Rosistilla oblonga: one gene and its partner. The protein of the gene in region 2 binds, or shares a complex with, the protein of the main gene of each other region. Links are inferred from orthologs where the notes say so. Each region holds a gene or a part of one and is shown on either strand. Other genes may lie near its edges.

The links.
Region 1: the proteins of fliG (region 2) and fliM are in contact, whole or in part, in a crystal structure (PDB 4QRM), measured with the Thermotoga maritima proteins. The link is inferred for Rosistilla oblonga from one-to-one orthologs. Residues at the interface, in WP_004082903.1 of Thermotoga maritima: Phe122, Ser125, Glu126, His127, Pro128, Gln129, Thr130, Val133, Glu157, Arg161, Leu164, Leu165, Arg167, Ser169, Glu171, Val172, Glu175, Ile176, Asn179, Lys182; in WP_004081085.1 of Thermotoga maritima: Tyr124, Leu127, Asp128, Ile130, Met131, Gly132, Gly133, Pro134, Glu136, Pro139, Arg141, Thr144, Glu145, Ile146, Glu147, Ser149, Ile150, Lys153.

The regions. Positions count from the first base shown.
Region 1 is NZ_CP036292.1:960,114-975,525, reverse strand. Bases 5,079-7,982 are described here. They hold fliM (flagellar motor switch protein FliM), read left to right. Parts: upstream 5,079-5,944; coding sequence 5,945-7,021; downstream 7,022-7,982. Other genes in these bases: CA51_RS03380 (Ig-like domain-containing protein), read right to left, coding at 7,778-7,982; CA51_RS03385 (HU family DNA-binding protein), read right to left, coding at 7,179-7,481; CA51_RS03395 (glutamate-5-semialdehyde dehydrogenase), read left to right, coding at 5,079-5,858. Outside these bases: CA51_RS03410 (O-antigen ligase family protein), read right to left, coding at 1-1,202; CA51_RS03405 (GumC family protein), read right to left, coding at 1,214-2,884; CA51_RS03400 (DUF1207 domain-containing protein), read left to right, coding at 3,389-4,435; more of CA51_RS03395, read left to right, coding at 4,584-5,078; more of CA51_RS03380, read right to left, coding at 7,983-12,388; metH (methionine synthase), read right to left, coding at 13,033-15,412. UniProt on the Bacillus subtilis protein: One of the proteins that forms a switch complex that is proposed to be located at the base of the basal body.
Region 2 is NZ_CP036292.1:5,268,789-5,284,055, forward strand. Bases 5,340-8,098 are described here. They hold fliG (flagellar motor switch protein FliG), read right to left. Parts: upstream 7,345-8,098; coding sequence 6,334-7,344; downstream 5,340-6,333. Other genes in these bases: CA51_RS18665 (DUF4974 domain-containing protein), read left to right, coding at 5,375-6,337; CA51_RS18675 (DMT family transporter), read left to right, coding at 7,620-8,098. Also shown: CA51_RS18650 (NAD(P)-dependent alcohol dehydrogenase), read left to right, coding at 342-1,328; CA51_RS18655 (PVC-type heme-binding CxxCH protein), read right to left, coding at 1,442-4,129; CA51_RS18660 (leucine-rich repeat domain-containing protein), read right to left, coding at 4,274-5,041; more of CA51_RS18675, read left to right, coding at 8,099-8,663; ispE (4-(cytidine 5'-diphospho)-2-C-methyl-D-erythritol kinase), read left to right, coding at 8,973-9,935; CA51_RS18685 (SpoVG family protein), read left to right, coding at 9,969-10,535; CA51_RS18690 (hypothetical protein), read right to left, coding at 10,698-10,922; CA51_RS18695 (Na/Pi symporter), read right to left, coding at 11,017-12,168; CA51_RS18700 (metallophosphoesterase family protein), read left to right, coding at 12,658-13,917; CA51_RS18705 (ATP-binding protein), read left to right, coding at 13,967-15,267. UniProt on the Bacillus subtilis protein: One of the proteins that forms a switch complex that is proposed to be located at the base of the basal body.

The DNA of each region.
Region 1 (15,412 bases), 4.3 Mb from region 2 along the record:
ATCAAGACCGCAGCCGACGGAACTGCGGCGAACAACAATCCGTCGATCAAGCCGCCCGCCAAGATAACAGCCACCAAGCCGTCGACTTCGTAACGCGGATCGTGATAGATCGCATAGACGAAGTAGAGGACCATCGACAACAGCGTCATGCCTCCGATCACTCCCGTGTTCAAGCACATGTTGAGCACGATGTTGTGACAATGGTAGCTGTACTTTTCCATCACGAACCGGGCGGTCATATAGCCGTAACCGTGCAGCGGCTGTTCGCCGATCCGCTGAATTGCATACGCCCAAATATCGGTTCGCCCGGTTGCGGTTGTCAGTTCATCGGCGGTCCCCGATTTGGACAACTTCTCTAAAGCGTCGCCGACCAGCCAATCAAATCCGCCGGTTCCTGCAACGACAAAGATCGGCGGGATCGCGAGGATCGCCAACAGCAGCGTTGCAATCACCGTCTGCTGCGTGAACAGTTCCTTGCGATAGACAACCAGCAGCCCGACAAGCGTGATCCCCATCGATGTGCGGCTGAAACAGACAACTAGCGTCACCAAGCTCAACAGCATCGCAGGAACCACGATGAGGTAGCTCAGCCGTCGACCATACCCGAGCACTGCAAACAGAACCGTTGTAAACGCACTGTACAGTCCCAGTTCGTTGGGGTGACCGAGCCCGCCCATCCGCTCGAGGACTTCGGTTTGTGTGATCTGCTCTTTGAAGATTCCGATTTCGGGAAAGACAAGATACGCGATCCACGAACCGACAATGAAGGTCATCAAACCGGCGGCGACGATCATCAAATAGCGATAGCCACCCAGGATCTGCATCGCGGCAGGAATCAACATCGCGACCGCCCCGAGCGAAACGTAGGCCGCCAGCGAATAGGTACGGTCGACCGAAAACGGCAGCGTCACACCGATCCAAGCGATCAACAGCGTGATCAGAAAACCGGGGAAGGTCAAAAAGGCTCGGTAGGATTTGGAGACCAGCAAGATCCCCGTACCGCCACAAACTGCACAGATCAGCAAGCGGAGATAGATCTGCCAGTGAACACTGAACTCCTCCCCGGTATCGCCGCGAAAATCGGCGGCGTTGAGGAACACAACAGCAAAGACCAGCGACGCCACAAACGATGTGACCAGCCGGCTGGAACCGCTCGTCGCGACAGGGCGTTCATCAACCCGAGAGTATGCAACAGTTGCCATCGAGCGGTTTATCAATCGTTGTGAGGATGGTCGTCGTGATTCTGCTCACCGTCGGAATGGTGATTGTCACCAACTTCCGACTCGGCCGCCTCGATAACGCGATTCTCGCCCGGCTCCGATGCCACGCGATCGGTAGCTCGGGATTCGATTTGAGCCAACCGTTGATCGAGCTTGGCATAGTCATCATCGACGCCGCGAAAGCGATCGCTGGCGACAGCCACAAAGACGCCACACAACATCGACATCAAGAACCCCAACGCGCCCAACAGACTTCGTTTGGGACTCACATGTTTCATCACAAACGATGGTTTTTGAACGATCGAAACATTCGAGATCGCCTCTTGATCCAACGCGTTGTTGATTCGCGATTCCTCTAACTTCTGAGCGTAGATGCGGTGATTGTTATCGGCGATACGGATCCTGCGGCGGAGTTCCGACGAGGTGAGTTCAAACGAGTTCACCTTCTGTAGTTCTTCGTTCAACTCCTGCTCGACCATTCGCAACGCATCGACTTTGGCTTCGAGCCCAGCGATCCGCGACTTTTCGGTCAGCAGCGATTTATGGACGTCCTGACGAACGGGATTGACCGACATCACATTGTGCTCCCGCTCCTTCTCCTGCGAGGCGAGAATCGTCTTGGAATCGTTTAGCTGTTGCCGCAGGGTGACAAGTTTCGGATGGACCGATTTATATTTCGAGGCAAGATCCTTTTCGCGGATCTCCAATTCGTACAACCGATCGCGCATCTTATCGTTCGCTTCGTTCGCGATCCCGCGAGTCGTCTCGGTTGCCATCTCCTCGGGCAAGCGTTCCATGTCGGCCATCAAATCCAACAGACTCGCCCTTGCTGAAAACAGTTCGGCGCTGGCGTTGATAATCTCTTTTTGAACGCTCGTCACCTGCTCCTGCAACGATTGCTGCTTGCCTTCGATCGTGATCACGACCATATCGTTTTTGGCCTCGCGCATGGCGTCTTCGTAATCGCTAACCATCCGCTCGTGCTCGGCAAAATTCTCCTCGAAGAACTTGTACGAACCGGGAGACTTGTAGGCATCCAGATGCATCCGGTTATGACTTTCCAGGAACTTAGTCGTTAGGTCTTGCGCCAACTGGGGCGTGCGAGCGCGACACACGACGGTGATCGTCGTCGACTTCTTCGGAGAGTTGATCTTTGTGTTTTTGATCACGTAGCGAACAGCCGATTCAAATCGCTCCTGCTGCTCGATTTGTTCCGGCGTCATCTCTCCCATCTCGCCCGTCTCGGCGACTGCAACGGGCATTTCGGGCATCATCGCGGAGACCCGATCGACCATCTGTTCGATCCAGGAGTGCTTTTCCAGGATCCGATCGGCTCCGACCGCGTTGACCACATCCTCCGCCAACTGGCGACTCTGCAACATATCGGTGATCGAATTGATCTCCGATTCTCGCGACTCTTGAATTGAGATCGTTTGACCGGTGGTGGCGGTCGTGTCCATCGTCACGCTACCGCGCCCCAACCGAACGAACATCTTCGCTTCGGATTCATACTTTTTGGGAAACAGCACAATGGCCACTAACGACAGAGCTAGCACCAACAGAAAGGTGAACGCAGCGCGCCAGCGATATTCGAGGACCGCGGCAAAGATATCAAATAGTGTTAGTGGACTATCAGCAGCCGTATTTCGGCGTCTTCGTGCCATCGGAAAGCGTCCTAGCCCCACCCGGATGGGTAGGTTGCAAAGAGTTGACTCGGAGAATCAAAAGCAATTTGATCGATTGTTCACAATAAACACGCGAATGCTTCGTGCTTCGCTAACCGCCAAAGATCGACCCAACTTCCTAATGGTGGGTTCCAGTTTGATAGATCAATCCGATTAATTCAACGGTTGAATTTTGCTTGCCCCCCTAAAACGTTGGGCATTTCTGCTGTGGCGGCGAATCGATGCCAATTTCAACCACCCCCAGCGTGGTGGCGCAACGGCGTTCAGCAAGCAAGTTGAGAGACGATTTCCGAAGCTGTCGCTAGCGTGCGACTCATCTGGCCCCGAAACGTCAAAATCTCTAAATATGGAATTTTGAGTGGAGAAACGCCCGATCTGTGCCGACGGCGGCTCGAGATCCTAGGCGGGCACCGATCCTGAAGAGGGTTCTCTTTCAGTGACTGGCAGTTCGGAAAATCATCGATTTATGGAAGCACCGGCAGCATGAACGTAGATCGACATCGTTGCGCGATTGCGTTGTGGATGGCCGTGCTCTGCTGCGACGCGGCGATCGCTCAGCGAGTCGCTTCGCTAACGCCCACGACAAGCCAGTCGCTCCCCACGCCCGGTGCGATCACCGCGGCGCTAAACGACTCGCCAACGCTGTCGTTCGATCCCTACCAAACCTCTCCGCCCCAGACGCAGGTCGCGGGACTCCCGCCGCTGCCATTGGCCCCGCTGCCGTTTGCTCCCCAGACGCTGCAACCGCTGGGAATGTCGCCCCAATCCACAGTCTGGCAGTGGCAACTGTTGCCGAAGGATTCGATCTATCCCGTCTATTTGGCCGACGAAAAGGCGTCGCGTCTGGCAGGCCGGTTCACGCGTCCCGAGGGTGACAACCTGCTGCTCGATGGAACGTTGGGCGGCCGGTTTGGCCTGTTTCGATTTGGCGATCGTTCCAACGGTCCGTTTCGTCACGGGATGCAATTGGATATCGAAGGTTCGGCGCAGGTGCGGTTGGACATGGAGGAGGAGGCTGACGTCCGTTCGGTCGACTTCCGCGCCGGCGTGCCGCTGTCCTTTGGATTTGGACGCTGGCAAACTCGCGTTGGATATTACCACTTGAGCTCGCACACAGGCGATGAGTTCCTACTGAAAAACCCCGACCACGATCGTTTGAACTTTTCCCGCGACGTGCTGTTCGCCGGAGCTGCTTTTTGGATCACCGAGCGGCTGCGGACCTATGGCGAAGTCGGCTGGGCGTTTTATTCGGACGTCAGCGAGCAGTGGGAGTTCATGTTTGGCATCGAATTCATGCCAACAGCCCCCACCGGTTGGCGAGGAGCTCCGTTCGCCGCCGCTCACGCCCATCTCCGAGAAGAACTCGACTACGGCGGCAGCCTGACGCTACAGGCGGGTTGGGCGTGGCGAGGCCGCGACGGGGCGTTGCTGCGGCTGGGCGTCGATTTTTACGAAGGCAAGAGCCAGCAATGGTCATTCTACGATAGCTACGAACCCCTGATCGGATTTGGATTGTGGTACGACTATTGATCCCACGTTCCGATCGCGTTGACCAATCCCAAGGACTGACAGATACTGACGTCAGGTGATTCGATGCGGCACCGCCTGCCGCGGACCTGATCCGATCCCGACACGAACACTTCGAACCGCCTTTGATTGCTGGAGCATCCCGCGTCTGATGACCACTGCCGAAACACCTTCCCTGAAATCTTATTGCCTGGATGTTGCCGAGCGCGCCCATCGTGCGTCGCGCCAGCTGTCGACGTTGAGCACCGAAGTTAAAAACCGCTGGTTGCTGCAATCTGCCGACGCGCTGCTTCAACACGAAGCGGAGATCCAAAAAACAAACACTCTCGATTTGCAAGCTGCAGCGGGGTTTGGCTTGACCGACGCGGAAGTCGATCGGCTGCGGCTGACCAGCGACCGGATCGCGGCGATCGCCAAGGGGCTCCGCGAAATCGCTGCCTTGCCCGATCCGATCGGCCAGGTGATCGAAGGCTTTCGCCGTCCCAATGGCCTTCAAATTATCAAGCGCCGGGTACCGCTGGGCGTCGTCTTTTTCATCTACGAAAGTCGTCCCAACGTGACCGCCGACGCGGCTGCGATCTGCGTCAAAAGCGGCAATGCGGTGATCTTGCGAGGCGGCAAAGAGGCGGCGCATTCGAGCGCGGCGATCGTGGAGATCCTCAACAAAACCGCGGCCGAAGTCGGTCTGCCAGCCGACGCGGTGCAGTTGGTCAGCACCGCCGATCGCGACGCGGTCGGCCACTTCCTCGGGATGCACGAACTGATCGACGTCACGATCCCGCGCGGCGGCGAGAGCTTGATTCGCCGCGTTGCTAGCGAAGCGACGATGCCCGTGATCAAACACTACGACGGCAACTGTCACGTTTACGTCGACCGCGATGCGAACCTCGATCAGGCGGTCGAGATCGCTGTCAATTCGAAATGCCACCGCATGGGCGTCTGTAACGCCTGTGAATCGCTGCTGGTCCACCGCGACGTCGCAGATGCCTTCCTGCCGCAGATCGCTGCAGCGTTGGCTCAGCACGACGTGGAGATCGTTGGCGACCCGCAGACCTGCCAGCGAGTCCCCGCAGCGTCGGCAGCGACCGAAGCCGACTGGAGCACCGAATACCTGGGCCCCAAGATCAGCGTCCGCGTAGTCGACGACCTGGAATCGGCGATCGAACACATCAACCGCTACGGTTCGCATCACACCGACGCGATCGTAACGAAGGACCTCGCCGCGTCGGAGCGGTTTACCGATGCGATCGACAGCGCCGCGGTAATGGTCAACGCGAGCACTCGATTCAACGATGGCGGCGAATTTGGACTCGGCGCCGAGATCGGCATCTCGACCGATAAATTTCATGCCCGTGGGCCGTGCGGGTTGACCGAGTTGACCAGCTACAAATATGTGGTCAACGGCCAGGGACAGGTCCGCAGCTGAGCCATCGCTCGCGAGGGAAGCGAGCGGCAGCAGCGTGAACCAACCGGAGCACCAGCGGAAGACTTTATCAGCCAAGGAAGGCGACTATGTCCGACGAAATACTCAGCCAGAATCAAGTCGAAGACCTGATCCGCGCGATGGAATCCGAAGGGGCCAGCCAGCCCGCTCCGAAGCCGGCGGCAAGTTCCACAGCCAACGCGATCCCGCGTTCGGCGGCGTCGGCATCGCGGGTCAACGATCCGCGCTTGCGACCGATGAACTACGACTTCAAACGCCCCGAACGCGTCGGTAAGGAGCTGATGGGGGCGATGCGGTCGTTGCACGAAGGACTCGGGCGAGCCTTCAACGCGAAGCTCTCAGGGCTGTTGCGTAGCATCACCGAAGTCAAGCTGGTCAGCGCCGACCAACTGACGTACAGCGAATTCGTCTACAGCCTCGATACCCCGACCTGCTTCTGCGTGCTCGACGTTAAACCGCTGGAGGGCAATTGGATCCTCGACATCGCGCCGGCGCTCTCCTTTGCCGTCGTCGACCGGATGCTCGGCGGCGATCCTCAGCCGAACGAGATGCCCAATCGGGCGCTGACCGAGATCGAACATCGCTTGATGGCTCGGGTCACCCAGCTGTTTCTCGACGGCATGCAATCGACGTGGCAAAACGTCGTCGAAATGGAACCGACGCTGCGATCGATCGAAAGCAATCCGCAACTGGTTCAAATCGTGCCTCCCAACGAAGTGATCGTCTTGATCTGCTTCGAGGTCACGATGGGGAAGAACCGCGGGATGATGAATCTATGCATCCCCTACAACACGATCGAACGCTTCAGCAGCCAACTGTCGAGCAAAGGCTGGGGCGGCTACTCCAGCAATCCAGCGACGCCCGAGTCGAAGCAGGCTCTCGAGACGCAGCTCGATTCGGCCCTAGTCGAACTGACGGTAACTCTCGCGCGATCGAAGATCAAAACCGGCGACCTGTTGAACATGGACGTCGGCGACGTGATCACCACCGAACACCTGATCGACAAACCGCTGGAAGTTGCGATTCAGAGCGTCCCTAAATTCAAAGCGACGATCGGAGCGTTGAAGGGCAAAAAAGCTGTCCGGATCCGCGATCACATCGACATGCGTCCCAAGCCGCCCGCGACCGAAGCGGCGAAGTCGTAGCAATCTCGCAGCGGAAGTGCCGTGAGCTGGTGGAATCGCCGGCGGGCGTGAGAGCGTGTTCCGCGACGGCGCCGTCGGCAGGGCCCACTGTGTACGAAAAAAGCCAACACCGCGGGACGATGTTGGCTTTTTATTTCGAGCTAAGGAACGATCAAACTTAGATCATTTCCTTCAACGCCTTCAACGGGCGAATGGTGACCTTCTTGGATGCTGGCTTTGGTTGCAACCAGATCTCTTCGCCGGTCGCTGGGTTGCGGCCTTTGCGCTTTGGCTTGGCTGGGGTCTCACGAACCGTGACCTTGCAAAGACCAGGGATGGTGAACTGACCAGGGCCTTGGACAGCGGTGGCAACTTCAGCGCTCAGAGCGTCGAAAACCGCAGCGATGTCTTTCTTCGTCAACTGAGTCGACTCGGCGATTGCATTGAAGATTTCTGTCTTGGTTGGAGCTTTTCCTACCATGAATGGTCCTTTCTATCGGTAGAAGGTGTTTAAGTACGTTTCGTAGTGTTTGCTACCTTTACGGCGAATTGGCAAAGATTACGTCGGAAAGTCCTGTTTCCGCAAGTCGCCGCGTCACGGAAACCCTGCATTTTCCAGGTTTTTAGCAATTGAGACGGCCGATTAGGAGGAGATCGACGCCACTGCGAACCTCGCCCCACCCCACAGAGGGGATGTTTGCGGTAAACGGACGCAGGGCTTGGATTCTGCGGGATTTTTGCTCCCGCCGTCGGCGCGAGGCAGCAATTGCCCCTCGACTAGCTCAAATCACCCAACTGGGCAAACACGATGTCGCTGGCGACGGTCTCGTCATCCTCGTCGTCGTCTTCTCCGGGCACGTCGCCGGCAAACTGAGAATCGGCCTGCTGATCGCCCCAAACATCGGCTGAACCCAACGGCAGGACCATCGCCGAACTCGACGCCTCTCCCTCGGCAAAGACCGCCGCGGCGGTTCCGCTAGCCGACGACGAACTGCTAACGGGCGTGAATTCAGTAGCCGCTGGCGCGTTGATCCGAAGCAGCATGAAATCGCCCTCTTGGCCACGCATATCGACATCGTCCGAATCGACGTCGAGCGCCGAGGAGGCCAGACCGTTGGAGACGGTAGCCGTGACGATCACCTGAGACCCGTCGTCGCTCAACACAACCTTCGGATCGGTCAGGCCCGAAGCCAAGTTGGAGACCTGCAGGTTAATGCCGGGAGTATCACCCTCTTGGACAACCGCCAATACGACGTTCTCCCGCGATGTGCTGCCGAACCAATCGCGGAGCGCGATATAAGACGGATGCATCGCGCCGATCTCGATCGCCGGTGCGGTGTAATCGCCATCGTCCATGTCCGATTCGATCGCGAAGACTTGGTCTTGTTCGGCACCGATCAAGAACGGAATCGCCGGAACCGTCAACGTGTAGCTGCCCGGTGCTTGATCGGCAAAGGTGAACGTGCCGGCGGCATCGACCGTCACGGTTGCGTTGACAGCGTTGCCGAATTCGTCGGTGCCGCTCAGGATCACATCGAACCCAAACGTGTTCAAGAATGTGCTATCGATCGTAAAGTTGAAGTCGCGTGGCACGTAATCGAGCACGTTCACTGTTACTGTCGCTGTCGCTTGGCCGCCATTGCCGTCGGCGATCTGATAGGTGAACGTCTCGTTTCCAGTGAACGTTCCGTTGGGTGTGTAGACCAGCGACAGCTTATCGCTGCTGATCGTCACCGTGCCGGTCAGATTCGCGGTGTTGATCGATTCGATGGTCAGCGTTTCGTTGGTATCGACGCCGATCGTATCGTTGTCGAGCACCGACAGCGTCTTAGCGCCACCCGATTTCCCAACGCTAAACGAATCGTCGACCGCTACGGGAGGATCGTTGACGCCATCGACATTAAAGGTGATCGTTCCGGTCCCCGTATCGCCATCGCCACTGAGGATCGTGTAGACGACGGTCTCGGTGCCGAAGAAGTTGGCGGCGGGTTTGTACTGAACCTGGCCATCGCTGGTGATCAACGCCGTTCCGCCGTGCGAAGTCGAAACGATCGATTGCAACGAGATGCTCGCCTCATCGGGATTCGCTGCCCGATCGCCTGTCAAAACATCAAACGACGTCGCAGCAGCATCTTCGAGGACGGTAAAGGTATGCGTCCCGGTGCTCAATGCAGAGACGTTGACAGTCACCGTGGCGGTGCTGGTCAGCCCGCCGGTCGTCCGATCGCTGATCGTGTAGTTGAAGGTTTCGGTGCCAGAGAAATTAGCGGCGGGCGTGTACTGAATGTAGCTACCGCCCGAGGCGATCGTAACCGTTCCGCCGTGGCTGGTTGTGCCAACCGAAATGATTCGCAGCGTTTCGTTCTCGTCGGGCGAGATCGTATCGTTGTCCAAAACTTCCAGCACATTGCCGGTACTGCCCCGGTTGATGTCGCTGAAAGTATCGGCGACAGCGTTTGGCGGATCGTTGACAGGTTGCAAGCCGACCGAAACCGTCACGGTTTGGCTGGATCCGTTCTGATCTTCGACCGTATAGGTGAACTCGTCGGCTCCGTTGATATTGGCCCCGGGAGTGTACGACAGCGATTGTCCATTCCCGACGATCGAAACCGTACCGCCGTTGACCGGAGTGCTGGTGCTGACGATCGTCAATGTCGTTCCGGAAACCAACAACTGGTCGTTGCTCAGAACGTCCATCGCGTTGTTGGAACTATCTTCATCGAAGTTGAAGATGTCGTCGGCGGCGCTGAAGGTAGAGACGATGTTGATCGACGCGTTGCCGAAGTTGACCTTCGATGGATCGAGTTCGTCGTCGCTGCCGTGGACCAGAACCTCGGTTCCGTTTCCGTCAGCCGGATCGCCGGTGAAGACAAGCGTTCCCGCACTCAAGGCGCGGAAATGGATCGAGACCAAGCCAGCTTGCAGGCCGGGAGGACTTGTCGAGAACGCTCCCAATTCATCGATCAAACCAGGCGTCGCCGCCGAACCGCGTCGCGAGTCGCGGAAGCTGTTGGTGAACGTAAAGGGCGAATCGGCGATCTCATCGTCGGTGTCGTCGACATCGATTACTAGATTGTTCCCAACCGGTTCCGCCAAATTTTGGTCGTACAGAATGTCCAAGTAGGCTGTCGCGACACCTTTGAGCGATTCGAACAACCGTTCGTCGATCGCGGTGATGTTCAGCAGGAACTCGTCCCCCGGCTTCAACTGGGTGATCGCGTTGCCATCGAGATCGGTGAAGGACATGTCCAACGTCACCGTCGCTTCTTCGCCGACGTTCAGATTGAACTGGTTGTCGCGACTGTTTCCCGCTCGATCCGAAGTCGTTACCGTAAACGACTGATCGCCAACCTGAGCGGTTGTGGGAGTCCAGGAAACGACGCCGGTCTGCGCGTTGATCGTCATCCCCGCAGGCCCGTTGGCCAGCGAGTAGACGAGTCCGTTGCCTTCTTCAACGTGTCCAAGATCCAAGGTATAAAGCGATCCGGCGATCGCTTGTGAGGCGATCTGCGTGCTGAGTGCCGCGGGAGCCGACGAGTCGTAGACGACGGTGATCGGAGTGGTCGCCGCGCTGGTCGTCCCGCCGCTGGTCTGCCGCGCCGAGATCGAATAGGTGCCGTTGCCGTTGGCCGCCAATTCAGTCGTCGTGATCTGAGTCGTCGTGCCGGTGGCGACAGCCGATCCGATCACCGTGGTGCCCGACAACAGTTCGACGGTCGAACCGGCTGTGGTTCCGGTGATCGTGAACGTCGGATTGGTGCTGCTGGTGATTCCGTCGCTATTGCTGACGCCGGTATCGCTTGCCGCATCGAGACTAACACCCTGTAACGCCGACGCTTGCACCGTCACGCTGAGGGTCTGCAGATCGAAGGATGTCGAATCGGCAGTGGTCACGGTGCTGCTGGCCGCTTTGACACCAACCATCACGTCGAACGTACCGACAAAACCGGCGGGCGGCGTCACGGTGACTTCCCCTGTCGATTGGTTGACCGACGTAGTGTAGCCGACGGTGCCGACGTTAAACGCAGCGTAGGTGACCGCGTCCCCTTCGACATCGCTGCTGGACAATTGGATCGTGGCGGGCTGTACAGCGGTCGTGGCAACGTCGCTCAGATCACCCAGGAACGGCTTGCCGTTGGAGTTCAGTTGATTGTCGGCGGTCACGTTCACCGTGATCACTTCCGACGTTTGGTTCCCGTCGCTGTCGGTGACCGTGATCGTAACGCTCACCGGGCCGGTCCCGTTGCCGGTCGGCTTCAGCATGACAACCGAGTTTTCGTTGTCGGTGAAGATCGACGCTTCTTCGATCGTGATCTGTCCAAAAGCGTTTGCGAACGCGGTGGTCAGCCGGCCGCTGCTGTCGGTCGGCACCTCGCTGATCGCTTCGCGAACCGCTTCTCCTTCGACCAATTGACCGAAGATCGAGTGATTGAAATCGAGGTGGCGTGAGTCCCCTTCGGTGATGAAGAACTGCGAATCGTTGGTGTCGTCGGTGGTCTTGGCGTACGACAGGATGCCCGTCGCGTTGTGCTGCAGATCCTCGTGGAATTGATCGTCGAAGTCGGGCAGGTCCGAACCGCCAGAGCCCAGACCTAAGGGATCGCCAGCCTGCAGGACAAAATCGTCCAAGATGCGATGGAACGTGATCCCGTCGTAAAATCCGTCCTCGGTCAATTCGATGATCCGCGACGTCGGCCGCTCGGCCCGCTGTTCGTACAACTCGAAGACCATCTCGCCATAATCGGCGATCTTCAGCCGCCAGCTGCGATTGCCGCTGACCACCGACGCCTCCAACAGATTCGGATCCGAACTGCTGACAGTTACCGTCAACGGTTGTTCATCGGGATCGTAAGCGTCGATTGGGACATGCAGCGGAGAACCGATGCCAACGCTCTGGTTGCCGACGGGAACAAAGCTGGGAGTTTCTCCCTGAGGGATCGCGATGCCACTGCGTTGCGAGATATCGGCCAGCGACAGAACCCCTTCGACCTCGGTTCCGTCCTGGAATCGCCAAGTTGGGAAACTGGAGATCCCTTCGGCGGTGCCGGTCGCATTGAGGCTGTGATCGGGATTGGTGACTTCGACAAACGGAAGATAGTTCTGCCCGTCCTCGAACAACTCTTTCTGCTCGGTGCAGTTCGGGCACCAAGCCGCTCCGAAGAAGACGACTCCGCCATCGGAGAGGGCTTTGGCAAAGGCGACAAGATCGGGCGCCGCTTCGCCTTCGGGAGTTACTTCCCCCTCGGCAGCGGTCGTCGACATCATCGCATACTGAACCGTTTCGTCGCTGGCTGGAGCGATCGGTGGCAGCAGATCGACGTCACCCGCCAACAACTGACGATGCTCCAAAGGTTCCAGCCGCAGAAACCGCGAACCGTTGTTACGCATATCGGATTGCCCAATCAGGGTGCGAATCCAGCGTCGTAAACGAGACTTATTCTGTGGCTTTCGGAGTTCGGATGATCGTTTTGTCATAGCTGTCAGCAGTTCAAACAGGAAAAAATCCACCAAGGACGAGCGAATCCAGATACAAGGCGCCGTCCCCTAAGCTTAATACAGGACGGAAATACCGAATCGCGCAACTCACCCAAACTCACTCAATCGGAAATTTTCTCGCGACAAGACCAAGTGTATCGTCGCAACCCGCATTCATTGCGTACCTTGCGCAATCGGAACACCACCGCCAAGGCAGCAAAACCCGACCTAGAATTCAGGAAAAGCTATGTAATTCTGACGGGATCGGGTGCCAAAAGTTCCCAAGTAGCACCGCCGAAGAGGCCTCCGCTGCAACCGGCACGCCACATAGCGTCCTCACAACGACGACAGCATCAAACAGCGCAGGGGCCCCCGTACGGTAGATGCACTGCGTGCAGTGGCGAAGCCACGGCAGGTAGAAGCCTGGGGACCCAAGTCCCAGGAAATCAGACGAATAAACCCTCCCACCGCAGCCCACACTCCACCCGCCCGGCGGAGCCGGGAGGGTCGGAAAACGAGCCTTCAGCGAGTTTTTCGGGGAGGGCTTACCCTCGAGATCAGGAGGGTTCGTACGCCAGATTCGGCGACAACCAGCGTTCGACTTCCGACAACGGCTTTCCTTTCCGTGCCGTGTAGGCTTCGATCTGGTCCTTGGTGACTCGATCGACAGCGAAATACCGCGACTCCGGATGGGCAAAATAAAGTCCGCTGACACTCGAACCGGGCGTCATCGCGTAGCTTTCGGTCAGCTCCACGCCGGTCTGCTTTTCCGCGTCCAACAGATCGAACAGCGTTCGCTTTTCGGTGTGGTCGGGGCTGGCGGGATAACCTGCCGCCGGACGGATTCCGCGGTACTTCTCGGCGATCAACTCCTCGGTCGAAAGGCCTTCGGTTTTGCCGAAGCCCCAATCCTCGCGAGCCCGCTGGTGCATCAGTTCGGCAAACGCTTCGGCCAACCGGTCGGCAACCGCTGAAACCATGATCGCCTTGTAATCGTCCAGTTCCTCCCGGTACTTCGCCGCCAACGCTTCGGCCCCCAGGCCTCCGGTGACCACAAAGCCGCCGATGTAGTCTTCGCGTCCCGAATCGATCGGTGCGATGTAATCGGCCAACGAACGGAAGTCCGATTGTCCCTTGCGTTCCCATTGCTGACGCAAGAAATGGAAGCGAGTCAATTCCGCCGAACGCGATTCATCGGTGTACAGAATCACGTCGTCGCCATCGCTAGCTGCGGGCCAGAAGCCGTAGACCGCGTTGGCTTTCAACGAGCCGGCCGCGATCACTTCGTCCAACACGCGGTTGGCATCTTCGTACAGTTCCTTCGCCTGCGCTCCAACCGACGGATCGTCGAAGATCTTGGGGAACTTGCCTTTCAGTTCCCAAGTCATGAAAAACGGCGACCAATCGATAAACGGGCGGATCTCTTCCAGCGGGAAATCGGTGAGCGTCTTGGTCCCCGTAAACGCGGGCTTATCGATTTGTACGGTCTGCCAATCGGTGGCGAAACGTTTCTCCAACGCTTCGGCGTAGGGGACCAGTTTTTGTTGGCGGTCGCGGTAACTGGCGACCAGCTTTTTCTGCAGCTCGACATTTTCGGCCATATAGGCGTCGCGATGCTCGGCGCTGATCAACTTCTCGACCACGTTCACGCTGCGACTGGCATCCAACACATGGAACACCGAACCATCGTACGCCGGGGCGACGCGAACCGCTGTATGCTTGGCACTGGTCGTCGCTCCGCCGATCAACAGCGGCAGCGACATCTTCTTGCGTTTCATCTCGCGAGCGACGTGGACCATCTCGTCCAAGCTAGGCGTGATCAGCCCGCTCAACCCGATCATGTCGACGTTGTGCTTGACCGCCTCTTCGAGAATCGTCTCGCTGGAGACCATCACGCCAAGATCGATCACCTTGTAGTTGTTGCACTGCAGCACCACCCCAACGATGTTCTTGCCGATATCGTGAACGTCTCCCTTGACCGTGGCGATCAGGAACGTGCCTCGCGCGGCGTGGCTCTCGATCCCAGCTTCTCGCTTTTCCTGCTCCATGAATGGTTCCAGATAAGCGACAGCCTTTTTCATCACCCGAGCACTTTTGACGACCTGCGGCAGGAACATTTTTCCTTCGCCAAACAGATCTCCCACGACCGACATACCGGCCATCAGCGGCCCTTCGATGACGTGCAGGCAGCGATCGAAGTGCTGCCGCGCCTCTTCGGTATCCTCGACGATGTACTTATCGATTCCCTTGATCAACGCATGCTTCATCCGTTCGATGACAGGAGCGTCGCGCCACGCGAGGTCTTCGCCCGCCTTCTGCTTGCCGTCTCCCTTGACCGTCTCGGCGAACTCCAGCATGCGGTCGGTCGCATCGGGGCGGCGGTTCCACAACACGTCTTCGACATGTTCCAACAGATCCTTGGGGATCTCTTCGTAGACCTCCAACTGCCCCGCGTTGACGATCCCCATGTCCAACCCAGCTTTGACAGCCTTATATAAGAAGGCGCTGTGGATCGCTTCGCGGACGCGGTCGTTGCCGCGGAAGCTGAAGCTGATGTTGCTCACGCCGCCACTTGTCTTGGCTCCCGGGCATTCCTTCTTGATCCGAACCACCGCGTTGACGAAATCGACGGCATAGTTGTTGTGCTCGTCCATGCCCGTCGCGACGGTCAAAATATTGGGGTCGAAGATGATGTCTTCGGGTGGGAACTTGACTTCGTTGACCAACAGATCGTAAGCCCGTTTGCAGATCCGAACTTTGTTGTCTTCATCGGCCGCTTGACCCTCTTCATCGAAAGCCATCACGACCGCGGCGGCACCATACTGGCGAACCAATCGCGCCCGTCGCAGGAATTCTTCCTCACCATCTTTCAGCGAGATCGAGTTGACGATCGCCTTACCCTGCGTGTTCCGCAGCCCCGCTTCGATGACTTCCCAT
Region 2 (15,267 bases):
CCGCCGGCAATTCGTGTGTCGGCCTTCGGCCTGGGGCGATTTGCGTCTTGGCAGCCCACCAGCGTCTGACATCGACCGCACTGCGTGACTGAATCGGCTGGGCTCAGGACGGCATTGGGATCAAGATTCCCCTCACGCCTACCTACGTTTTTTTTCAGGTCGGAGGCCGGCATACAACCTGCCGGAAGCGTACGCCTCCGGGCCGAATGCAGCGTCATCACCAAAAGGCCGGAGGCCGACACAGGCCGGTGGAAGTATGGAGGCTCCATCGCCATAATGCGGCCGTCAATTGAGTCGCAATTTTGAGACCATAACGTCGATCGAGAACCATGCCAGAACCGATGAGAGCGGCAGTACGCCACCGTTATGGACCGCCGGAGGTCTTGGAGATTTGTGCGATCGATCGCCCCGAGTGCGGGCCCGATCAAGTGCTGGTTCGCGTCCACGCGACAACGGTTAATCGCACCGATTGCGCCGTCTTGATGGCAAAGCCGTTTATCATGCGACCGATGACCGGATGGATCCATCCAAAGCGAGCGACAACCGGGACCGACTTTGCCGGCGAAGTCGTTGCCGTCGGAGCGGAGGTCGATGAATTTGAGATCGGCGACCGCGTCTGGGGTTTTCACGACGAAGGACTTAGTTCGCACGCGGAGTATCTGGTCGCCGGCCGACGCGAGAACGTCGCGAAGATGCCAGCGGGAGTTTCGTTCGTCGATGCGGCGGCGAGTCTCGAAGCGGCTCACTACGCAGCCAACTTCGTCAAACGCTTGCAGGTGCACCAAGGGGACCGCGTGCTGGTCAACGGAGCCTCCGGCGCGATCGGATCGGCGGTCGTCCAGCTGCTAAAGAACAAAGGCGTGATCGTCACCGCGGTCTGCGGCACCGCCAATATCCCGCGAGTCGAGACGCTCAATCCCGACGAGATCATCGATTATGAGCGCGAAGACTTCCGTCAAACCAGCACCCGATTTCACGCGGTCCTCGATGCGGTTGGCAAGAGTAGCTTCGGTCGCTGCCGACACCTACTGCTGCCCCGCGGCGTCTACATCTCTTCGGAACTCGGCTGGGGCTGCCAGAACCCGCTGCTCGCTCTGGTGACTCCGTGCCTGAGAGGCAAAGTCGTTCGCTTCCCATTGCCAACCAACATCGCTGCCAGCATGCAGCAGATGGGCGCATTGCTGACCGAGGGAAAGTTTGCCCCACTGATCGACCGCCAATATCCGCTGGAAGAAATCCGCGACGCCTTCGGTTACGTCCTGACCGGCGAAAAGTGCGGCAACGTCATGCTGACGTTTGATGTTGGAGTCGAGTCTTTAGCCGATTGAGTCCCCCGATTCAACGAAAAATCGGCTGAAGCCTTAACTCCAGCCGATCGCGTTATTAAACGAAAGCAAGTCGGCTGAAGCCTCGACTCCAGCCGCCTTTCCCACTGCGTCGGTTATTGTTCCAACTGACGCAGCGTTTCTTCCAACGTGTACTGCAACGCATCGTCGACGTCGTGGTTCAGTACTTCCAACGCCAGTTCGGCAGCTTCATCGCCGCTGAGGAAGCTGAGCGCTCGGACCGCTTCCAAGCGGACGCGTGGATGTTCGTCGTTGATCCGTGGGGTCAACAATTCGATCGGGCTGTCCAGATCGTCGGCCCAGAACGAAACGACGCGTGTCGCCGCGGCTCGCGCCCGGTGATCCTTGGCGTTCAAGACTTGGTCCAACAGTTCGGTCTGGATCGCGTGATGCGTTTGGCAAACCCACAACGCTTCGGTCAGATGGTGCTCATAATCGGCATCCGATGGATCCAAGTTTTCGGTCCATTGGTTCACCGCCGCAACAACTTCCGCGGGATCGCGCTCGGCCAGCTCGCGTCGCACGCGGTAGCGAGTTCGATCTTCGGGCAGCTTCAGCAGATCCAACAGCGCCGGAATCGGCTGACCCGCGATCTTCGCAGGCTCGACCAACGGACGCGTCTTGTGCGTGATACGCCAGATGCGGCCATGGCTGTGATCGCGGCTCGGATCGCGCAGATTGTGCTGCAGGTGTCCAATCAACGCGTTGTGCCAATCGACGACGTAAAGCGAGCCATCGGGGGCGATCTGCAAGTCGACGGGGCGGAAGTTGCCGTCTTTACCTTCGACGATTTTTTCGACTTCCACGCCAACGAAGCCCGAACCGTCTTCGGTGATCTTGTGATTCAAAACCGCCCGGTCGCCGATGCAGTTGGTAACCAGAAAGTTCCCTTGCCATTCATCGGGGAAGTGACGGCTGGAGATCATCGCGCATCCGCCCAACGGACGCGTTCGCTTTGGATACAGCGTCGGCAGCGCGAACTTGGGATCGCCACCGGCGGTTCCGCCACTGGTTTCCAGATTCGCCACGCGGCGATGCTGCGATCCGCCGGGGTGTTTCATCGGATATTGGATCTTGCCCGAAATCGGTGCAGCCCAGTAGCTGAAGCCGGGGGATGCATCGCCGATGAAGTTCTGGCCCCAGCGATCGAAGACGTGTCCCCAAGGGTTCGAGAAGGCAACGCTGACGTGCACGCCAAACCGTTCGGTCACGGGGTGATACTGCCAGATGCCCGCTTCGTGCAAGCGATTTAGGCCGTAGGGACTCTCGACCTGCGAGTACTTAAAGGTCCCCTCTTCGAAGTAGAGGTTCCCGCCGGGGCCCCATTCAAATGCGGAGATACCGTGGTGCGAGTCGGCGGAGCAGAAGCCAGCCAGCTTGCGGATCACGGTGTCAGCGGCGTCATCGCCATCGAGATCTTGAGCAAACAGAATGTCGGGCTGTTGGGCGATGAAAGCGCCTCCCTTGCCCAACTCGAACCCGGTCGGTTGGTGCAAGCCGCCGGCAAAGACCTTGCACTCGTCCGCCTTGCCATCGTTATCGACGTCTTCCAAGATCAGCAGCTTGTCGTCCAGTTTGCTCTTGGGTTGCCAGTGCGGATACGAAGCCATCGTCGAGACCCACAATCGCCCCTTGTTGTCGAACTGCAATGAGACGGGATTAGCAAGTTCGGGGAACTGTTCTTCGGACGCGAACAGTTCGATCTGCAGCCCATCAGCCAATTCGAACATCTTCTGCTGTTCGGCGGCGGTGTGGTAATCCAACGATCCCAACTTGCCCCGCTTCTTGTTTACATCGTCGGCGCCACCAACATTGGTCGTCACGTTGATAAACGGCAGCGTGTTGCTGTCGTCGACTTCCGCAGGCACGCTGCGGCCCTGAGCGATCGCCCAGATCCGAGCATCTCGGTTGGCGGTCATCTGATCCAGAATCGCCCGCTCGCGTTCCATAACGTCGCGATTGTTGTAGGTTCGCGTGCCGTCTTGGCCCGCCAAACCGCGGTCGCCGTAGATCGAAAAGCCGTTGACGGCGCGATAGCGGTGCCACCAATGAAAGTTCTTGTCGTCGACTTCCGCCTTCAGTTCGGGCTTGATCTCGGCGGCATCGCTGCCTCCCATCGCGCTGACAAACGCGGGAGCCAACGCTTGGTAGCCCTTTTCGTTCAGATGCGAACCGTTGAGCGTGAGCCTTTCGTCGTGCGATTCGAACAGCTTTTGCGACGGGTGAAACAGATCGACAAATCCCACCTCGGTCTGCTTCGCAACATCGGCAAGCGCCGCCGTGTACATCTCCAAGCGCGGATTGTGCTGGCTGCCGTCGGGAAGGTTCTTGTCGCCGGTCTTCTCGAACGCGATCGGCGAAACGAGGATGATCTTTGGCGCCCCGTTGCCGCTATAGTCCTTCGCCTTGGTTTCGTTCACTAATTGAGTCATCTGGTCGGTGAACTCCGCCAGTCCCTCTTCACCGGCAAACGATTCGTTGAAACCGAAGAACATCATCACGACCGACGCTTTGCTGTGGGTCAGATGCGAATCGGGATCGCCAAAGTTCTTCGAACGGATCCGATCCATCGGCTCATCGCCGGGGAAGCAGAGGTTGCGAACGGTCAGTTCGTGCTCGGGAAAGCTTTGGTGTAGCAGCGATTCCCAATAATTATGGTGCTGCATCCGCTCGCCCAACTCGTTACCGATCAGGCAGATGTGATCCCCCTTCTCCAGCTTGACCTCCGCCGCAGAGGCGGAGAGTGCGGACACCAAGACGATTATTAACAACGACAATCTCATGCGGGGGATCCTCTCGATCGACAGTACAGACAGGTGGGGGAAAGCTCACAGCGGTGAGGATTCCGGCAGAATCCACACATTTGCGAGCGGCTTATTATCCACAAACTTGTCGGCGACGTCTACGATCTGCCCGCCACTTGTCTACTAATTCATATAGGCTTTGACCAACTCCAATTCCCCTAACTGAGCCTTTTCGGACTGCGTCAGTTGTATGTCATCATACAGATGCACCTTCTGCAGCTTGTCCATCTCGGTCAACGCTTTGACGAGCGTTTTTCGCAGCTCGGCGCTGCGGTACATGCTGTCGGGGCTGATCGTTCGGTCGGGCCAACCGATCCACAACTCAACAACCGAATCCAACAAGTTCAACGACTCGACACCGTTTTTTGTCAGTGGGTTGTTCCCCAGACGCAGCCGCTTCAGGTCGACCATCGGTTGGATCACCGAAGCGTCCTGGATGCGGCAGTTGGAGAGGTCGAGGTATTCGACATTTTTGAAGTTCCGGTTGGCAAAACGCAAGACGTCGCCATCGGTAACCCCGGCGCCGACGCGGTTCACACCAAACGGTGCAAAGTGTAACTGCGTAATTCCCGGCAGCGTTCCGCCATACAAAATCGCCTGACGGACATCGCTGGCAGAGCGAATCGTGTAGAACCCCAGCCCTCGCAAAGCGGGCATCCCGACGGGGCTCAATTTGTCGCCGTCGCGTAGGACTTCACCTCCTAAAGAGACAAAACGATCGATCGCCCGCATCTCCATCTGTTGACGAATCGATTCATCACTCCGCGACACGGCAACTTTGGCAGATATGTAACCGCCCGCGAGCGCCCCCGCAAAACAAGCGACCACCATTTGGGCCCAAGCGGGCCAGGTGGGAATCGAAAAACGAGTGGGATTGTAAGCTTGAACCATTGGAAATCCTCGCATTCGTGGGGCGGAGACATCGCAGAATCATCTTCCGTTCGCGGCCCGCCCAGCTAACCTTAAGACGCAGAAAAAACAGGGATGAACGGGGGTGATACAGCTTTCCCCCGTTCGAAGTATCTAAATTAAGTCGACCGAAGATCGATGCGATGGAACACATAGCATTCCTTAGCAAAAAGAGAAGGTGCAACCAAATGTTGTACCAACGATCACGATTGTATTGCCTGTACCAAGAAAATCTCCCTGGACATCAAAACGCGTAACGCAAAGCCGATTCCCAATGTTTCTGCATTCCACAATTTTTCCGGTATTTCGCATGCATTGGGGCGGACTAACCGGTATGAATACAAGTCCCTAAAGGAGCACTACGCGCAGCAGAGAGCAACAGAAAGCGACTTCCCACGCCACAACAAGTCACAGCTTCTTCTGCCGCGCCCCTCTTCATCTCACGCAGGAGTCTTTGGCCATGAATTCAGCAACGATCGCCCCCCTGGCTGTCGCAGGTTTCCTGATCGCTTCGCTGCCGATCACGGGACTAGCTCAACCGGAATCTCCCACCCTAAACGCCAATCCGTTTGCGGCACGGCCGCCCCAGAATCAGGCCCCCTGTTCCAGGGACCATCCACGACAGAAGATCCAACACCGGGTGACCTTGAAAAATCGGCGAAGATGATCCAGCCAAAGAACTCGGCAAGCGACGTGGACCGCTTTTCGAGTGAGGCGATCGAAGAAGCGTTGCGACGCCCTGTCGAGGCAATGTTTAGCGACGAACCGCTTGAAAACATAATCGAGATACTTGCCGATAAAGCAGGGATCCCGATTCGAATCGATCGTCGAGGATTGGACGATCTGGGATTAACAACCGACATTCCGGTAACCACGGCGATCAAGCGGGCCAGCTTAGAAGCGGCCCTCTCGATCATTTTGAGCGAGCTCGACCTGACGCATACGATTGCAAACGAGCATCTTGTCATCACCAGCGTGGAGGCCGCCGAATCGCAGTTGATTACGCGGATCTATTGGTCGGGGGAGACCGGCCTGCAAGCGGATCGCAATGCGATCGATCTGATTACCGCGACCGTCACCCCCGACACATGGGAAGAACTCGGCGGCCCCAGCGTGATTCGGGGGATTGAAACCGAAAGCGGTTCGTCGAGTGGGTTAGTGGTCACAACAACGCATTTCACTCACCGAAAGCTGCAGCAACTGTTGGACATGATCGCCGCTGGCGCTAAGGAAAAAGTGATCGCGATGGAGATGAAATCTCCTGGACTGACACCCTAACTGACGAACTCCTCTTCCTCTTCGCCGGTGGGACGCGCGATCTCGCCGGCGTCTTCGAGCGTGCGGACCATGTCGACGATCCCCTGCTGAGCCGCTTCGACATCGGACAAACGAACCGCGCCGAGAAAGCCCATCTCTTCGCGAAGGTTGTCGGCCGCGCGAGAACTCATGTTCTTCATCACCTTGTTGACCAACGGCTCGCTGCAACCCTTCAACGCACAGGCCCACTTGCTCGCTTCGACATTCTTCAACAGCGACTGGATGTCCTTGTCGCCCATCTTGGCGATGTCTTCGAAGACGAACATCAGGTGCCGGATCTCGTCGACAAGTTCGGGTTCCTCTTCGGCCAGAGCTTCCATGATCGTCCGTTCGACCGAGCGTTCGGAGACGTTCAAGATTCCCGCCACATGTTCGACGCCGCCGACATGCAGGTTGGTTCCGTTGACCAAACTAGCCAACCGCATCTCCAAGCCGCGTTCCAGATCGGCCATCGCCAACGTGTCGGCGCTTCCAACAACAGCGATCCGTTGGATCACCTCCAACTGCTTCTCGGGATCCAACCCCGACAAGACTTCGGCGCAATAGCCTTCGGGCAGATGGCTCAGGATCAGCGCGATCGTCTGCGGATGTTCGTCTTGAACAAACTGGATCAGATTTCGCGGCTCGATCCGGCGGACAAAGGCGAACGGTTTCTGTTCGATCGATTGTTCGATCCGTTGGATTACCGGATCGGCGTCGGTCCCCATCGATTGGCGAATCAGTTCCTTGGCGAGATTCAAGCCGCCGCAGCTGACGTTCAGCGCGCTGGTCTTGGTTCCCATAAAGGCATGCATCACCTCCTCTTGCTCGGTCCCGCCGACCGATTCCATCCGCGCGATCTCCAGGCTGATCGCTTCGACCTGCGCGGTCGTCAACCGCGACATCACGATCGTAGCCGCCTTGGTCGACAGGCTCATCAACAACACAGCACAGCGTCGCAAACTGGTTTCGAACTTTGATTTTTCCAACGTCTTCCCCTTCGAAACAATCCGTTGCCCACGGGCGGTGAACCGATGCGTCTGGACGGCGATGAGCCTGGTCGACCGACCTCTCCGCTGCGCCTCAAATTTCGTGCAGCTACCGTACGCTCTATTATCGGATTGTTTTGTCGGAACAAATCAGAGAGGCTCGCAAGGTGAGGAACCTGTCGGTTCTGCAGGCAAGTCGGCTGGGAAACAATTCGGCAATCGTTAAGATCGGAACTTTTGCCATCCCCTGCCTACCGGCCTCTTGGGTCCCCGCGATGCTAGCCCCCGTCCAACCGAGCGATCGTCGACGTGCCATCGTCGCACTGGTGCTGGTCAACAGCATGTGGGGGCTTTCGTTTCCGATGATGAAGTGCTTGAACATGCAGGTCGATGAGCACTTCTCGGTAACACATCTGACCGCGTCGCCGATGCTGCGATCCTCTGCGGCCGCCTGGATGATCGGGATCCGGTTTACCGCCGCGATGCTTCTCTATTTGCTCTTCTTCCACCGCACGCTTCGCCAGGTGCAGATGCCGCATGTCCTGGCCGGCGCCGCGATCGGGGCGATGTTTGTGATGGGGCTGATCTTGCAAGTCATCGGACTCGGGACGATCCCCGCCTCGCGCAGCGGTTTCCTGACCAGCCTGGTGGTCGTGGTGACCCCGATCATTTCGGCGATCGCCCAGCGGCGGATGCCGCGGCCGACAGTGATCGCCGGAGCGATGTTGGCTCTGTTCGGGGTCGCCGTCCTGGCGGAAGTGATCCAATTGCGCGATGGGCGAATCGGTTTCGCTGCCGACATGCGGCAGACTTGGACCACCGGCGACTGGCTGACTCTGCTTTCAGTCTTCTTTTTCAGCGGCCAGATCCTGCTGTTGGATCAACTGGGCAAACGCTACCACTCGATCGCCTTTACCCCCAGCATGTTCGCCACCACGGCACTGCTCGCCTTTTGCACATTCGCGTGGCTGCAATTCCATGTTCCCGAATCAGCCGTCGGCGGTTGGACGTCGCTGGCCGTCAAACCCTCCTTCTATTTAATGCTGATCCTGCTCTGCTCGATCCCGTCGCTGATCGCTTTCGCTTGGATGAACAAGTACCAACCGATGATCTCGGCGGGGCAGGCCGCCGTGATCTACACCCTTGAGCCGGTCTTCGCCTCGTTGTGGGCGATGACGCTTCCCGCAGCGCTCAGCCTCTGCTGCACCGTCGCCTACGCTAACGAGACGTTCAGCACGCCCCTGGTAATCGGGGGGGCCCTGGTCCTAGCCGCCAACGCGTTGGCGCTGTGGCCCCAACGCCGGGCCGGCTCACGCTGATCGTCGCTGGCCACGAGCCGGATGCCCTCGCGACAACCCTGGTAATTTAGGGGCACTAGGCAGCACCATCCCTCAATAAAGTGCGATTAACTCACTTTAAGCTGCCATTTGTTTTCTTGACCCCCCCTTGGATCGGCGTACAATCCGTTCTTAGGTTTGCTGGCAACGCGCGGATAACTCCAGCTTGTATTCTCCTTATATCGGTCGCGCGTTGGTAACAGATCTCGGGCTTGCAACTGAACACCTTGTCCGCAGCCCCATCGTTATGTCGGTGGCATGAACATCATTGACGCTAGGTAGCAACTTGACATGCATGCGAACCAACCCCAAGCGGTTGAGATCAATACCCCCGCCAAGCTGAACCTGTTTCTCGAGCTGCTGGATCGCCGCGCCGACGGTTTCCATGAACTCGAAACGGTGATGGTTGCGATCAATCGCTTCGATCGCATCCGCGTAGCGTTATCCGATTCCGACGATGTGCGCGTCGAATGCGGTTGGCTGCCACATCAAGCCGCCGTTGTCGAGCGCTATCGAGGTTCCCAGGCTGTCGCCACGCTACCTCGCTCGCAAGACAATCTCGTGACCCGAGCTCTGGAACAATTCCGCCAGCGGTTTTCCATCGCCGACGGTTTTCGCGCGTCGATCGCCAAGACGATCCCGGCGGGAGCGGGGATGGGCGGTGCCAGCAGCGATGCAGCCGGCGCGTTGCGAGCCGCCGCTAAGTTGTGCCAGATCGACCAGCATGACCAACGCCTATTGCAGCTTGCGGGAGAACTGGGGAGCGACATTCCGTTCTTCTTTGGTTCGCCGCAGGGATCGATGTCTGCGGCGATCGCGACAGGACGTGGCGAACGGATCGATCCGGTTTCGATCGGCGGCAAGCTGCACTTTGTCGTCGTCCATCCGCCGGAAAGCGTTTCGACGGCGGAGGTCTATCGCCGCTGCCAAGTCCCCTCGCGGCCCAGCTCCGCCGCAGCGATGCTCGCCGCACTTGTCGGGGGCCGCGGCACTCAGATCGCATCCCAGTTATTGAATCGGTTGTCGGAGCCCGCTCGCGCGACCAGCGAGTGGATCGACCGCGTTCTTTCGGCGATCGCTCGAACGCCCGTATTGGGATATCAGGTGACCGGCAGCGGATCAGCATGTTTTGGCGTCTGCCCCAACGCAGCGGTCGCATCGAGAATCGCTCACAATCTACAAGCCGCCGGCATCGGCAGCGCATTTGCAGCGCATTCGGTTTGCATTGCCAGCCCCACGCGGGATATGGGATAATTTTAACAGCACTCGGTTAGGGAGGGTCGGACAGTGGATATCACCGAAGTACGCGTCAAGCTGATGGAAAACTCAGAGGATCGATTGCGAGCGTTTTGCTCGATCACCTTTGATTCCTGTTTCGTCATCCGCGACTTGAAAATCATCGACGGCACCAACGGGCCATTTGTCGCGATGCCCAGCCGTAAACTGACAGGTCACTGCAACCGATGTGGCCACAAGAATTATCTGCGCGCCCCGTTCTGCAATCAATGCGGAACCAAACAGCGTGGTGGCAATGGCGACAACGACGGGCCTCAGAAACTGTACGCCGACGTCGCTCATCCGATCAATTCGGAATGTCGCGAACAGATCCAACGACACGTGATCGAAGAGTTCGAACTGGAACTGCAACGCGCGCAACAGCCCGGTTACCGTTCACGTTACGACGACGATTTTGACAGCGAAGATGTCGCCGCGGCCGCCGCACCGCAAGCCTCTGAATTGCCCGCCAAGCTTCCGCCTCCGGCGCCGCATTTCCATCAACGTCCCAGCGGGGAAGCCAGCTCGCAGCGAGGCGGGAACGACAACGACGACAGCTTCGGCGCCGGCGTTTTCTAAAGCACGGCGCCCTACACCACAGGAACGCTCAACCACTAGTGCTTCATCCACTTTTGACTTTAGCGTGGTGGACGAGGTCACGAGTCCTTTCGCGCCAAAGATTATTGGGACTCGTAACCTCGTCCACCACCAACAGTCCTAAGATCGAAGTTTGACAAACCGCTAGTGTCGCGAGCGGCACTCATTGATCAAGATCACGAAGAAGTCGCGAATCGACTGCAGCGAAATCTCCGCATGTTTCATGTGGTCTTCCAGATGATCGATCTCCGAGTCCTGGGCAGCTTCCTCGCGATGGTGCAGCTCGGTTTTCAATTCATCGAGCGTTAATTCGGTTTTCGCAATCAGTTCGCGGAGACTCTTGATCGACATCCGAGGCAGGTCCGACATTTATAAATCCCTTCCTAAATGTGGGTTGGTAAATCGTTCGCCGCGCCCCCGGCGACCGCGGATAGAACAGGCCGCTCCCGACCATTGCAAAAGGCTACAGCATGCTGGTGACGCCCAAGAACATTCCTGGGATGACAAAGAAGACGCTTAAGATGTAAGCCAACGCGACCAGTTTGTTCTCCGACGCCGTTTCGCCCAGCCACTCCGCCGCCTTGACCGGTAGATACCGCAGCATCGGCACCCCAAAGATGAACAACACCCCGAGGACGTTGTAGGTTAAGTGAATGAAGGCGATCTGCAGCGCCGCCGCAGAGTTCCCATCGACCGCCGTAGCGGCTAACAGCGCAGTGATGCACGTTCCAATGTTGGCCCCCAGCGTAAACGGATAGATCTGCTTCAGCCCAAAGGCGCCCGATCCTGCCAGCGGCACCATCAGCGAAGTCGTCGTCGAGGAGGACTGCACCAGAACGGTCACCAGCGTCCCCGAACAGATTCCCGAAACCGGGCCCTTGCCGATCGCCGAATGCAACAGTTCCTTGGCCTTGCCAACCATCAACGTCTTCAAAAGCGTGCCGACAAAGTGAATCGAGAGAAAGATCAGCACGATCCCACATAGGATCAAGACGATCCCGCCCGCCGTCGTCCCCATCCCAGCGACGCCATCTTTAAAGAACACAACGACCGGCGTGGTCGCAGCTTTGACGAAGTTCAAGCCTCCCATCGAGGCGTCGCCAACGACGAAGATGCCAGCCAGCCCGCTGCCGATTTTCTCCAGGAACCCCGTCGCCATCTCGAGCGGCAGGAAGATCACCACGGCCAATAGATTGAAAAAATCGTGCACCGTCGCCGCTGAAAAGGCGCGGGCAAACTCCTTCTTCTCGCGGACATGCCCAAGCGACACGATCGTGTTGGTGATCGATGTTCCGATGTTCGCTCCCATCACCATCGGCACAGCGACCGATACGGGCAGGCCTCCGGCAACCAGACCAACGATGATCGAGGTCACCGTCGAGGAGGATTGGATCAACGCCGTGGCGACCGTACCGACCACCAAGCCCGCAAATGGGTTCGTGGCGAATTCGAACATCTGCTTCGCCTGGCTGCCCGTCGCGGTCTTAAACCCCGAGCCGATCAAGCCGACAGCGCAGATCAATAGATAGACAAGGCAAACGACCATCAGCCACTGACGCCAAACGCTTTGATTCGACGCCGCTTCGGCAGCTTCTTCCGGTACTGCAATGTCCATGCGATCCCGCATCTATATAAGAGGTATAGCGATACCAGGGGTGCGAGGCGGAGAGCCTTCAACCTCCCGCTGGGTGGCCGAGTTTAGTTCTTTTCCGAAAGCCAGCAATTACCCAAGACGGGGTACCTAACCACCTGAGCGTGTCCGCACGGAAAGAACCGCATCAACGATTCGCAAGGTTTCGCAAGAATCAGCCGCCCGAGAAACGCCTCTCACAGACCGATCCGTTTTGCCATTTATTCGCCAAAAACTTATCCAGTTCTCGCGGTCGGGAAGAGTTTGCATCCCCCCTCCAGCAGAGATACCGCCGCATAAGCTAGCATTTCGAGCAGGAATTTTCTTCCCTCGATTTCCGTTATGTCCCAAAACAGATATTGGTAAAGATTCCATATTTTCGTTAAACTCTGCGACTGATAATACCGACAGAGCGCGCCGCACGGCTGTGGCAGACGTGGTAGATTTGAAAACCGATCGGGCCAGGAGGGAACGATGACTGGCGAATCCTTTCGATTTATACATGCCAGCGACTTTCATCTGGAACGTCCTTTGGGCGACCTAGACGAAGTCCCGCAGCACTTGCGCGAAGCGATGGCGGGAGCGGCATGGAAGGCGGCAGCGACGGTCTTCGAAACCGCGGTTCTCGAAAACGTCGACTTTGTGTTGCTCTCGGGCGATCTGTTCCATCCGATCACCGCCGGGCCACGTGGGATGGCGATGCTGGTCGAACAGTTTGAACAGCTGCATCAACAGAACATTCAGGTCTTTTGGACGACAGGGCAAGTCGACGATCTCGCTAAGCTAGGCGATGGACTCGCGTTGCCTCCCAACGTGACTGTCTTCCCAAGAGACCGATCCGAACAAGCCTACGTCCGTCGCGCCGGCGATACGATCGCCGTTGTCGTCGGTCGCAGCAACGATGGGCGCAGCGGTCTGCACGTCCCTAGTTTCCGGCACGATCCCGTCGAAGAGTTCACGATCGCGTTGGGCTACGGCACCAGCGACGCAACCGCATTGGCGGAAGGCCGCTTCGATTATTGGGCACTCGGTGGCGAACATCAACGCCGCACCTTGGACGGTGCCGCGGGCGTCGGTGCAAGCTATTGTGGTTCGCCACAAGGGCGCAGCCTCAGCGAAACCGGAGCCCACGGGTTCCACTTGGTCGACATCGACGCCGATGGCAGCAGCCGCGTTCACTTCATCGAATCGGACAGCTTCCGTTACGTCAACGTCGAACTTGGCGGAGCCGACTTGGGCACCGCAAGCGATTTGCGCAGCCTGCTGTCGCAGCGAATCGCTCGCTTGCAACACGAACATGGCGACCGGCATCTGCTGGTCGGCTGGGAAATCCACTTGGGAGCCGATTCGCCGATGGGCGCTGGCGACCCGACAGAACTGCTGTCGTGGTTGCGTCGCGAATTCGGACACGGCAGCCCGGCAGCTTGGTCGGTGAAACTGGATGTGATTGCACCACCTCAGTTTCCCCAATCGTGGCTCGAAGAGGATACGATCTTAGGTGACTTTCTGCGTGCTGCGGGAACACACCGTAAAACAGGCGGGCGCGACCTACAATTGGCGTCATTGACCGAAGAACATCCGGGATTGGCACCCGCCATGGAAGCCGCGTTGGTCGAGGCAGATCCTGCCAGCCGCGCAGCGACTTTGGACCACGCAACGCTGTTGGGGGTGGAATTGCTGCGCGGCGGCAAACCACGGCTCGCGATGGTTGGTGACGGCAAAGAGTATCGATAGTTTCATCATGGCGAAATGATCGCGCCACCGGTCACAGGGAGGTCTACCGGTGAAGGTAAAAGATTTACAAATAGATGGTTTTGGCGTCTGGACGGGTTTAAGCGTCGACAGTCTGCCCGATGGCATGACGTTGTTCTACGGTCCCAACGAGGCTGGCAAGACAACGCTGATGCAGTTTCTGCGCGCGATGCTGTACGGCTTTACCAGCGAACGCCGCGAGCGTTACCTGCCACCGGTCTATGGTGGTTCGCCGGGTGGGGCGCTGCGCGTCACCGGTCCCGGCGGCGGTTACGAATTGCGGCGTCGCGCCCAATTGACCGATGCCGATGGCAACGGCAGCTTGACCGTCACCGGAACCGACGGGCTGGCCCAGGGAGAGCATCGTTTGAAGATGCTGCTGGGACAGATCGACGAACCGATCTTCAAAAACGTCTTTGCGATCGGGCTCCGCGAATTGCAGGAACTCGGCACGCTCGACGACACCTCCGCGGCCGACGAACTCTATAAACTGTCCAGCGGTCTGGACCGCGTTTCGTTGGTCGACGTCACGCGACAATTGCGCGATGCCCGCTCGCGAGTCCTCGGTAGCGAATCGTCCAATCGCAGCGGCCAGCAGCTGGCCGATCTGATCAGCCGTCGCGATCGACTTCGCGAAGAGGTCGATCAACTCACCCGCCGCGGTCGACGCTGGGCGGAACTCGCTACCCAACGACGCACGCAGATCCAAGAGATCGAACATCTGCGGAGCAAGCTGGGACAATGGGAACACGACGCTCGGGTTACCGAAGTCGGTTCGACAGCGCGGGAGACATGGGTCAAACGGCAGGAGCTGCGAGATCAGATCGAACGGACCGAACGCGGCCTCGATCTCCCCGAAGACGCTCCGATGCAATTGGTGCATATCGAAGCCCAGGTCGAAGAGCGAAAAGCGAAGTTGGAAGAGGTGAAACGCCAGCGTCGCGAGCTGCGCGACAAAGCCGCCGCGCTGCCGCTGAGCCAACGCTTGTTGGCCCTTCAATCGCGGATCGAAGCTGCATCGCAGCAAGCGACCTGGATCGAAGCCCTCCGCGACCAGATCGCCAAGCTCGACAAGCAGGTTGAAAAGGCGGAGCAACAACTCGATGCCGACGCGCACCGTTTGGGGCTGACCGACGAAGAACGCAAATCGTTGATCGAAGGCTCCAAATCGGAGATGCCCGATCTATCGCGAGCCACGTTGGCGACGCTGGGCGGCCCGGCGCGAACCGTCAAAGAATTCCTGTTCCAAGCCAAACAAGCTCGCGACGAGAGCTTGAAGGATCGCCAAGAGATCCAGGTCCAGGAGAAACAGCTGCGCGAGAAAATCGGCCA